2 linked regions of the Rhodopseudomonas sp. BAL398 genome follow. The protein of the gene in region 1 interacts with the protein of each later gene in a pairwise test. Links are inferred from orthologs where the notes say so. Each region holds a gene or a part of one and is shown on either strand. Other genes may lie near its edges.

What was found.
Region 2: the proteins of dnaA (region 1) and RBJ75_RS07190 interact in binary tests that used the Escherichia coli proteins (3 or more experiments, as listed by UniProt). The link is inferred for Rhodopseudomonas sp. BAL398 from one-to-one orthologs.

Annotation. Positions count from the first base shown.
Region 1 is NZ_CP133111.1:4,670,276-4,674,879, reverse strand. What follows is about bases 398-3,224. They hold dnaA (chromosomal replication initiator protein DnaA), read left to right. Parts: upstream 398-1,015; coding sequence 1,016-2,434; downstream 2,435-3,224. Other genes in these bases: dnaN (DNA polymerase III subunit beta), read left to right, coding at 2,727-3,224. Outside these bases: RBJ75_RS22030 (hypothetical protein), read right to left, coding at 1-26; more of dnaN, read left to right, coding at 3,225-3,845; RBJ75_RS22015 (GIY-YIG nuclease family protein), read left to right, coding at 3,940-4,227; DNA replication/repair protein RecF, read left to right, coding at 4,291-4,604. UniProt on the Escherichia coli protein: Plays an essential in the initiation and regulation of chromosomal replication. Binds in an ATP-dependent fashion to the origin of replication (oriC) to initiate formation of the DNA replication initiation complex once per cell cycle.
Region 2 is NZ_CP133111.1:1,502,243-1,507,129, forward strand. Bases 464-3,438 are described here. They hold RBJ75_RS07190 (replicative DNA helicase), read left to right. Parts: upstream 464-1,188; coding sequence 1,189-2,688; downstream 2,689-3,438. Other genes in these bases: RBJ75_RS07185 (hypothetical protein), read left to right, coding at 797-940; alr (alanine racemase), read left to right, coding at 2,736-3,438. In the rest of the region: RBJ75_RS07180 (SAM-dependent methyltransferase), read left to right, coding at 1-403; more of alr, read left to right, coding at 3,439-3,980; RBJ75_RS07200 (hypothetical protein), read right to left, coding at 4,078-4,266; RBJ75_RS07205 (sensor histidine kinase), read left to right, coding at 4,605-4,887. UniProt on the Escherichia coli protein: The main replicative DNA helicase, it participates in initiation and elongation during chromosome replication. Travels ahead of the DNA replisome, separating dsDNA into templates for DNA synthesis.

The DNA of each region.
Region 1 (4,604 bases):
CGCGCAGCGATGTTTGGAAAATGCAACTGTTACGAATCCGAGGGCGCTATCCACGCCGAGGGTTACCCTGTTCGAATGCTCAGAAAAAAACGCGCGCTGCGAACCACTTATTGGCATAGCGAGGAGCAGCGCTTCGAAAAGCAGACGCGCCAGCCTCAAACGTAAACGATTTATGAATTTATTTTGGGCGGCGGCGGCCAATATGACGGCACCGGCGCGTTTCGAATCTGTGCACAGATTCAAAACCTTGTCGGTTTCCACAAAAACCGTCGCCGGATCGCACGCGGCAAAAGCCGAAATTTGAGCCGCCGCACCAAAATCAATTCCGTTGCGAGACCGAAGGCGTCGTGTATTTCTTAGCTCGTTCGCGACGCCCTCGGCTCTTCAGACCAGCGCGGTTTGAGACTCTGGGGTGGGCATGCAGATCGGCGGCGGTATGCATGTTGGCGACGCTTTCCAAGCGATGGTCGGATTGCAACTCATAGCAATATGGGGCGGGTTGTGCTGTGCCAAATTTCTTCAGCGGGCGTTCTATCGTGAGCGTATCCGAGACGAGAGATAGCATTTGCAATCTGCAAGCCGCATCGCCGGGAGCGTGGCCGCAGGATGAAACAAGCGATCGGCATTCAGGGTGCGACGTGACAAGTTTCAATGCAAAACGCGAACGCATCACGACGGGTTTGACGAAAGCTTGACGCGAATGTTTGCGGCGGGCGGGGGAGTTTTTATGCGCGACATCATCACGACTTCAACTGATCGAACCGGATTGCCGGCGGCGCATTATTTTTTTGCTTCGGCGTGGTCTCCGCCACCCGGGCGAAGTCCGGATCTGCCGTCAGCTGCGCGCTGACCGGCCAAGGCCCTTTCATCAGGTGCTGATCTGTCGCGGCGGCGTTGCGCCGAACGGCCGGTCTGTCTCCGAAGGGCTCGCCAAAGGTCCTGCCGCGACGTGAATCTCCAACGATTCATTCGCCTCGGCCACCCGGAATTTTCTCAGTTTGAAGAGTCGCCTAAGATGACAAATGTTGAACAAGATCGTTGGTCCCGCGTTAAAGGCCGGCTGCGCTCGAGCGTTGGAGAAGACGTCTATTCGAGCTGGTTCGCCCGGATGGATCTGGAGAGCGTGCAGAGCGAGAGCGTGCATCTGTCGGTTCCGACGCGCTTTCTGAAGAGCTGGATCCAGACGCATTACTCCGACAAGGTGCTGACCTGCTGGCAGGCCGAGATGCCGGAGGTTCATCGCATCGATCTGACCGTGCGCACGGCGATGCGCTGCGCCGCGCCCGTCAAGGAAGCCGCGCCAGCCGAGCGGCGCCGCGATGATGGCCGGCCCGCCCCGGAAGTGCGCGCCACCGCGATCGCGCCGGTATCGGCCACGCACGACGCGCTGGGCGGCTCGCCGCTCGACCCGCGACTGACCTTCGGCAGCTTCGTGCTCGGCCGCTCCAACACGCTGGCCCATGCAGCGGCCCGGCAGGTCGCCGAGGGCCGTCGCGGCGATCCGGTGATGTTCAACCCGCTCTACATCCATGCCGGCGTCGGCCTCGGCAAAACCCATCTGCTGCAGGCGGTGACCTGGGCCGGCAATTCCGGCACCGAACGCAAGGTGCTGTATCTGACCGCCGAGAAGTTCATGTACGGCTTCGTCGCCGCGCTGAAGACGCAGACGGCGCTGGCCTTCAAGGAAGCGCTGCGTGGCATCGACGTGCTGGTGATCGACGATCTGCAATTCCTGCAGGGCAAGACCACCCAGGCCGAATTCTGCCACACGCTGAATGCGCTGATCGACGCCGGTCGCCAGGTGGTGATCGCCGCCGATCGGCCGCCATCGGACCTCGAGAGCCTCGACGAGCGGGTGCGCTCGCGGCTGGCCGGCGGCCTGGTCGTCGAGATGGGCTCGCTCGGCGAAGAATTGCGCCTTGGAATTTTGAAATCGCGCGTGCTGGCGGCGCGTGCGCATCACGCCACCTTCGACGTGCCGGCGCCGGTGCTGGATTATCTGGCCCGCACCATCACCCATAATGGCCGCGACCTCGAGGGCGCGATCAACCGGCTGCTGGCGCACAGCAAGCTCAACGCCCAGCCGGTGACGCTGGAAATGGCCGAGCGCGAAGTGCGCGACCTGATCCGGCCGCAGGAGCCGAAACGGATCAAGATCGAGGATATTCAGCGCATCGTGGCCCGGCAGTACAATGTCAGCCGCTCCGACCTGCTGTCGTCGCGCCGCACCGCCAATGTGGTCCGACCGCGTCAGGTCGCGATGTATCTGGCCAAGACGCTGACGCTGCGCTCGCTGCCGGAAATCGGCCGCCGTTTCGGTGGCCGCGATCACACCACGGTCCTGCATGCGGTTCGCAAGATCGAAGGGCTGGTGGCCAAGGACGCCGCTTTGTCCGACGAGGTCGAACTGCTCAAGCGGCAGCTCCAGGAATAGTCTGCCGGAGCCGTCCGGCCGGACATTCTGCCGGGACAGTCCTGTCGGGACAGTCCCGCAATATCGCCAGAAAACCCTGCCGGATGCGCCCTCCAGAGCGGCCATGCCCCTGAAATGCGGGGAAATTCGCTCCCGGCCGGCGCGCCGCACTTGCGTCGGCCCGTCATCCACGCCACTTTGCGAACCCCCGCGGGTTTGAACGAATCCGTAGGGCCTCAATCGCTGCGGCGCCGCTTCCGGCCGCCGGGCATCTTCATCACACGATGTGGATTTGGATCAGGCGGGTTTTGCAATGAAGGTTACCGTCGAACGCGCGCAACTCTTGAAATCGTTGGGCCACGTGCATCGCGTGGTCGAACGTCGCAACACCATACCGATCCTCGGCAACGTCCTGGTGCGCGCCGAGAATGCCCGGCTGTCGCTGAAGGCCACCGACCTCGACCTTGAAGTGACCGAGACGCTGCCCGCCGAAGTCGCGACCGCGGGCTCGACCACGGTTCCCGCTCATATGTTCTACGACATCGTCCGCAAGCTGCCGGACGGATCGCAGATCGTGCTGGAAGCCGACGGTGACCGTTCGGTCCTGGCGATCCGCGCCGGGCGCTCGCGCTTCACGCTGCAGACCCTGCCGGAAAACGATTTCCCGGACCTCGCCGCCGGCGAGATGACGCATTCCTTCGCGCTGGCCGCGGCCGATGTGAAGCGGCTGATCGACCGCACTCAATTCGCGATCTCCACCGAAGAGACCCGCTATTATCTCAACGGCATCTATCTGCACAGCGCCGGCAGTGCCAAGGCCGCGACGCTGCGCGCGGTCGCCACCGACGGCCACCGCCTTGCCCAGATCGATCTGGCGCTGCCGGCGGGCGCCATCGGCATGCCCGGCGTGATCGTGCCGCGCAAGACCGTCGGCGAAGTCCAGCGACTGATCGAGGACGCCGAGGCCGAGGTCGGAATCGAGCTGTCTGCCGGCAAGATCCGCTTCACCATCGGCGACGTGGTGCTGACCTCGAAACTGATCGACGGCACCTTCCCGGATTACGGCCGGGTGATTCCGCAGAACAACGACAAGGAACTGATCGTCGACAAGAAGGATTTCGAGGCCGCGGTCGACCGCGTCTCGACGATTTCGAGCGAACGCGGCCGCGCCGTGAAACTGGCGCTCTCCGCCGGCAAGCTGATCCTGTCGGTGACCAATCCGGATTCCGGCAGCGCCACCGAGGAACTCGAGGTCGAATACGCCTCCGACGCGCTCGATATCGGCTTCAACTCGCGCTATCTGCTCGACATCGCCGCCCAGATCGAGGGCGAAGTCGCGGTGCTGAAACTCGCCGACCCCGGTTCGCCGACGCTGGTGCAGGACAAGGACGCCAAGGGCGCGCTCTACGTGCTGATGCCGATGCGGGTGTAGCCCTGCAATCGATATGTGTCATCGCCCGGCTTGACCGGGCGACCACCACCGGCCGTCATTGCCGGGCTTGACCCGGCAATCCATCTTCTTCGCGATGAGCTATTGGGTCTATATTCTTGCCAGCAAACCGGGCGGCACCCTGTACGTAGGTGTCACCAACGATCTGGTGCGCCGCATCTACGAGCATCGCGAGGGGCTCGCCGAGAGTTTCACCAAACGATACGGGATCAAGATGCTGGTGTATTTCGAGGCGCACGACACCATCGCCGCCGCACTCCAGCGCGAGAAGAACATCAAGCATTGGTCGCGAGAGTGGAAAATCGATCTCATCATTGCCGCCAATCCGGATTGGCGCGATCTCTATGACGAGATTGTCCGCTGACGCGGACGATGGATTGCCGGGTCAAGCCCGGCAATGACGTTCCCTGATTTGCAGCGCGCCCTCATGACCGCCTCCCGCATCCATCGCCTGAGCCTGACGCATTTCCGCAATTATCGTGCGGCGAGCCTGACCACACGTGGCGACATCGTCGTGCTGGTCGGGCCGAACGGCGCCGGCAAGACCAATTGCATCGAGGCGATTTCGTTTCTGTCGCCGGGGCGCGGGCTGCGGCGCGCCACGCTGGACGACGTGGCCGACAATCAGGGCGATGGCTCCTGGGCGGTTGCGGCCGAGATCGAGGGCGCGCTCGGCCTTGCCACGCTCGGCACCGGGATCGATCCGCCGCTGCCCGACACGGCTTCCGCGCGGCGTTGCCG
Region 2 (4,887 bases), 3.2 Mb from region 1 along the record:
CATCACCAATCCGTGGATCGGAAAATACATCTTCCCCGGTGGCTATCTGCCGGCGCTGTCCGAGGTGCTGCCGGCGATCGAGCGGGCCGGACTGCTGGTATGCGACATCGAAATTCTACGGCTGCATTATGCCGAGACGCTGAAGGCTTGGCGCGAGCGCTTCCTGGCACGGGAAGAGGAAGCCGAAAAACTCTACGACGCGCGGTTCGTCAGAATGTGGGAGTTTTATCTCGCCTGCTCCGAAATGGCATTCCGCAAACAAAACACCATGGTGTTCCAGATTCAGATCAGCAAACGCCAGGGCGTGGTGCCGATCACCCGCGATTACATCATGCGCGAGGAAGCGCGGCTGCGCGGGATCGAGCGCGGCCAGCGACCACGACTGCAAATGGCGGGCGAGTGAGCAAGACCTGAGCCGGCGCGGCGTGAACCCGCTGCTCGACCGAACCGGCGAGATGCGTCCGCGCGGCCATCAGGACCGCGGGATCGCAGGGCGTCGTCCTGATATCGGCGCGCGCGACCCATTCCAACGAATCGATCAGCCGGCGTAGCCACGCGCATTCCTCGCCGGCTCCGGAACGCCAATTCGGTTGCTGAATGTGCCGCGCCATTATACGCTCCGTTGTGTCTCTGACCCCACTTCTATGGCACCCCTGCGTTCCCGCAGCGTTAGCGGGACTATCGGTTTTTTATGTGATTTTGCTCACGGTGCCACCTGGGCATCAGACGTAAACGCATTTCCTGACCAAGAGGTCCATTCCTCGCCCAGACATTTTTAACCAAGAGATTCATCGCAATGACCAAGAGATTCGTCGCCCTCACCGAGAGATCCACCAAATCCCTGGACCAGATCCGGAAGGATTTTGCCATCGATTACGCGCTGATCGCGGTCGGTTTCGCCTCCTGCCTGCTCGGTCTGATATTTCTGCTGCTGATCTGACTGGATCGGCCGGTTCGGCGTTGGTCTGCGCTGCGCCCGCGCAGGTTCACCCCGGTCCGGAGCGCGTTGCGGCCGAGGAGCGCCGGCGATTCGCCCGAAACTTGGTCAAGGCAATTGCGTCCGCTCGCACAGGTTTAACCCTTTGGATTGTGTGAATCGGGCATAAGGAGGGTTCGCGCTTTCGCCTCTGCGCGCAGAGGTGCTTAGTCGCGCCCGCAACCGCCATATCCAGAGAACAAGCACGCTCCATGGTCGCCTCCGATTCCAACGTTCTCAAGCTCTCCCCCGATCCGGGAACTCCGGCCTACCGGACGGCCCCGCACAATATCGAGGCCGAACAGAGCGTGCTCGGCGCCATTCTGGTCAATAATGACGCGTTTTACCGGGTCTCCGACTTTCTCGAGCCGCGGCATTTCTTCGAGCCGATCCACCAGACCATCTTCGAGACCGCCTCCAGCATCATCCGCGCCGGCAAGGTCGCGACCCCGGTCACGCTGAAGACTTTCGTCGCCGCCGACACCGATCTGGGCGGCATGACGGTCGGGCAATATCTGGCCCGCCTCGCCGCCGAAGCCACCACCATCATCAACGCCCATGATTACGGCCGCACCATCTACGAGCTGGCGCTGCGCCGCGACCTGATCGGGATCGGCACCGACATGGTCAATGTCGCCTTCGACGCCCCGGTCGATTTCGCGCCCAAGGCCCAGATCGAGGACGCCGAGCGCAGGCTCTATGAGCTCGCCGAATCCGGACGCTATGACGGCGGTTTCCAGCGCTTTTCCCAGGCGCTCACCATCGCGGTCGACATGGCGGCCAAGGCGTTCCAGCGAGACGGCAAGCTGTCGGGCGTCGCCACCGGGCTGCGCGACCTCGACGACAAGATGGGCGGGCTGCAATCGTCCGATCTGATCATCGTGGCTGGCCGCCCCGGCATGGGCAAGACCGCGCTCGCCACCAACATCGCCTATAACGTCGCCCGGGCGCATCGCGCCGAGCTGCAGGCCGACGGCACCAGCAAGACCGTCAATGGCGGCATCGTCGGCTTCTTCTCCTGCGAAATGTCGGCCGAACAGCTCGCCACCCGTATTCTCGCCGAGCAGACCGAGATCGCCTCCTCGAAGATCCGGCGCGGCGGCATTTCGGAGTCCGATTTCGACAAGATCCGGGATTATTCGATCGAGCTGCAATCGCTGCCGCTCTATGTCGACGAAACCGGCGGCTTGTCGATCTCGCAGCTGACCGCGCGGGCGCGGCGGCTGAAGCGGCAGAAGGGTCTCGACCTGATCATCGTCGACTATATCCAGCTGCTGCAGGGCTCCGGCAAACGCTCCGACAACCGCGTCCAGGAAGTCACCGAAATCACCACCAGCCTGAAGGCGCTGGCCAAGGAGCTCAACGTTCCGGTGATCGGACTGTCGCAGCTGTCGCGTCAGGTCGAAAGCCGCGACGACAAGCGTCCGCAATTGTCGGATCTGCGCGAATCCGGATCGATCGAGCAGGACGCCGACGTGGTGATGTTCGTCTACCGCGAGGAATACTATCTGCAGAACAAAGAGCCGCGGATCGGCACGCCGGAATACGAAAAATGGCAGCTCGACATGTCGCTGGTGCACGGCAAGGCCGAAGTCATCATCGGCAAGCAGCGTCACGGTCCGACCGGCACGGTCGAATTGCAGTTCGAGGGCCAGTTCACCCGCTTCAGCGATCTGGCGCAGGACAGCCATCTCCCCGCGCCGCACGACTGATACCGCGGCACGGTTGAACGCCCCGCTGCCCCCGCGTAAAGTGCAGCATGAACATCGTCTATGACGCGAAATCGATAGCGGCTGATGCCGCGGTGTCTGCCGAGGCCGACCAGGCCGCGGCGCTGGCCGCCGCCATTGCCACCTCTCCGGGCCTGCTCACCATCGACCTCGACGCCATCGCCGCCAACTGGCGCAAGCTGGAAAAGACCGCGGTTCCGGCCGAATGCGCCGCCGTGGTCAAGGCCAATGCCTATGGCTGCGGCATCGGCCCGGTGACCCGCGCGCTCGCCAATGCCAGCTGCAAGACCTTCTTCGTCGCCACCCTCGACGAGGCCCGCGCGGTGCGGGCGATCAGCTCGTCGGCGGCGGTCTATGTGCTCAGCGGTTTCATGCAGAACAGCGGCGACGCGTTCGCGCAGATCAATTGTCAGCCGGTGATCGGCGACCTCTACGAGCTGGCCGAATGGGACGTGTTCTGCCGCCGCACCGGCTGGAACGGCGGCGCCGCGATCCATATCGACACCGGCATGAGCCGGCTCGGCCTCACCATCACCGAAGCGCAGGGCATCGTGCCGCGCATCAATGCCGGCGATCACGGCATCACATTGGTGTTGAGCCATCTGGCCTGCGCCGACACCGTCAACCACCCGTTGAATGCCAAGCAGGTCGCGAGCTTCCGCGAGATCGCCAGCCTGTTTTCCGGGGTACCGGCCTCGCTCGCCGCCTCCTCCGGAATCTTTCTCGGCTCGCACTTCCATTTCGATGTGGTGCGACCGGGCGTCGCGCTATACGGCGTCAATCCGACGCCGGAGGCCGACAATCCGATGCTGCCGGTGGTCGATCTCAAGGCCAAGATCCTGCAGGTCCGCAACGTCGAAAAGGGCGACAGCGTCGGTTATGGGGCGACCTGGACCGCGCGGCGGCCGACCAGGCTGGCGGTGATCGCCACCGGCTATGCCGACGGCTATTTCCGCGCCTGCGGCAGCAGCGACGGCACCCGCGGCGCCGACGTGGTGATCGCCGGCAAACGCTGCCCGGTGGCGGGGCGGATCTCGATGGACCTGCTGGCGGTCGATATCACCGACCTGCCCGCCAACGCCGCGCGCCGTGGCCATCTGGCGACGCTGATCGGCGACGGCATTACCGTCGACGAGCTGGCGCACCATTTCGGCACCATCGGCTATGAGGTGCTGACAAGCCTCGGGCGCCGCTATGCGCGTGTCTATAAGGGCGGCGACGCCGTCGCCGTGACGCCGGCGGAACATCCCGAGGGCGAGACCGCCGCCAGCTAGAGCAGGATGACTTATCTTCGAATCGTCATCCCGCTCTAGCTTCTTGTTTGAGCATGATCTTTTCCGAAAACCGGGATCCATTTTTCGGGATCATGCTCTAATCGTCCGATGAAGCCATCAGGAACGCGGTCAGCGCCGCGCCCAGCGCGAAGTGGAAGGCGACGCCGATCACGAACAGCACCTGAATCGTGCGCGGCGCGACGCTGGCCGCGATCATGTCGGACAGGCCGAAGCCGTTGCGCCACAGCAGCAGCACCGCGAACACCGTGCCCAGCGCCGCGCCCATGGCGAATTGCCCGGCGAGTCGCCGCGCGGTCGCCCTCTCTCTGCGCCGTCGCTGGTCCGACCACATCCTGCGCTGCCCTGCTGGTTCGCCCCTGTGATTATTTCCACAAACCAAGCCCACCGCCAACCGCATCGCTTTGGCGGCGGTACCGCAAAGCCGCCGCGGCGCGACGGTCAGATGCGAAATGCGGAATCACCGCTCCGAGGGTTGCTTGCAGCCGGTGTGCGGTCCATCCTCCGCCGAGTTGCAATGCCAATTTGGTCTGTCTTGGATCCGCGCCCCGCTCGATGGCGCAGGTCCCAACGTGTTGCGTGTCGCTCGCTTCAGAATGGTTTTCGATGTCAGACGATCCGGTGACGGGCAAGGCGCCACAAGCAGCCACGGAGAAACTTCGTGGCAGCGATGAATTGCGCTACCGGCTGCGGCAGCAATCGCTGCTCGGCGAATTCGCCCGCCAGGCTCTGCTGACCCGCGATTTCGGGCAGATCCTGCAACGCGCCACCGAATTGTGTGCGCTAGGCCTGGAAACCCCATTCGCCAAAGTGCTCGAATATATCCCCGAGACCGACCGCCTGCTGGTGCGCGCCGGCGTCGGCTGGGCGCCCGGCACGGTCGGCGAAG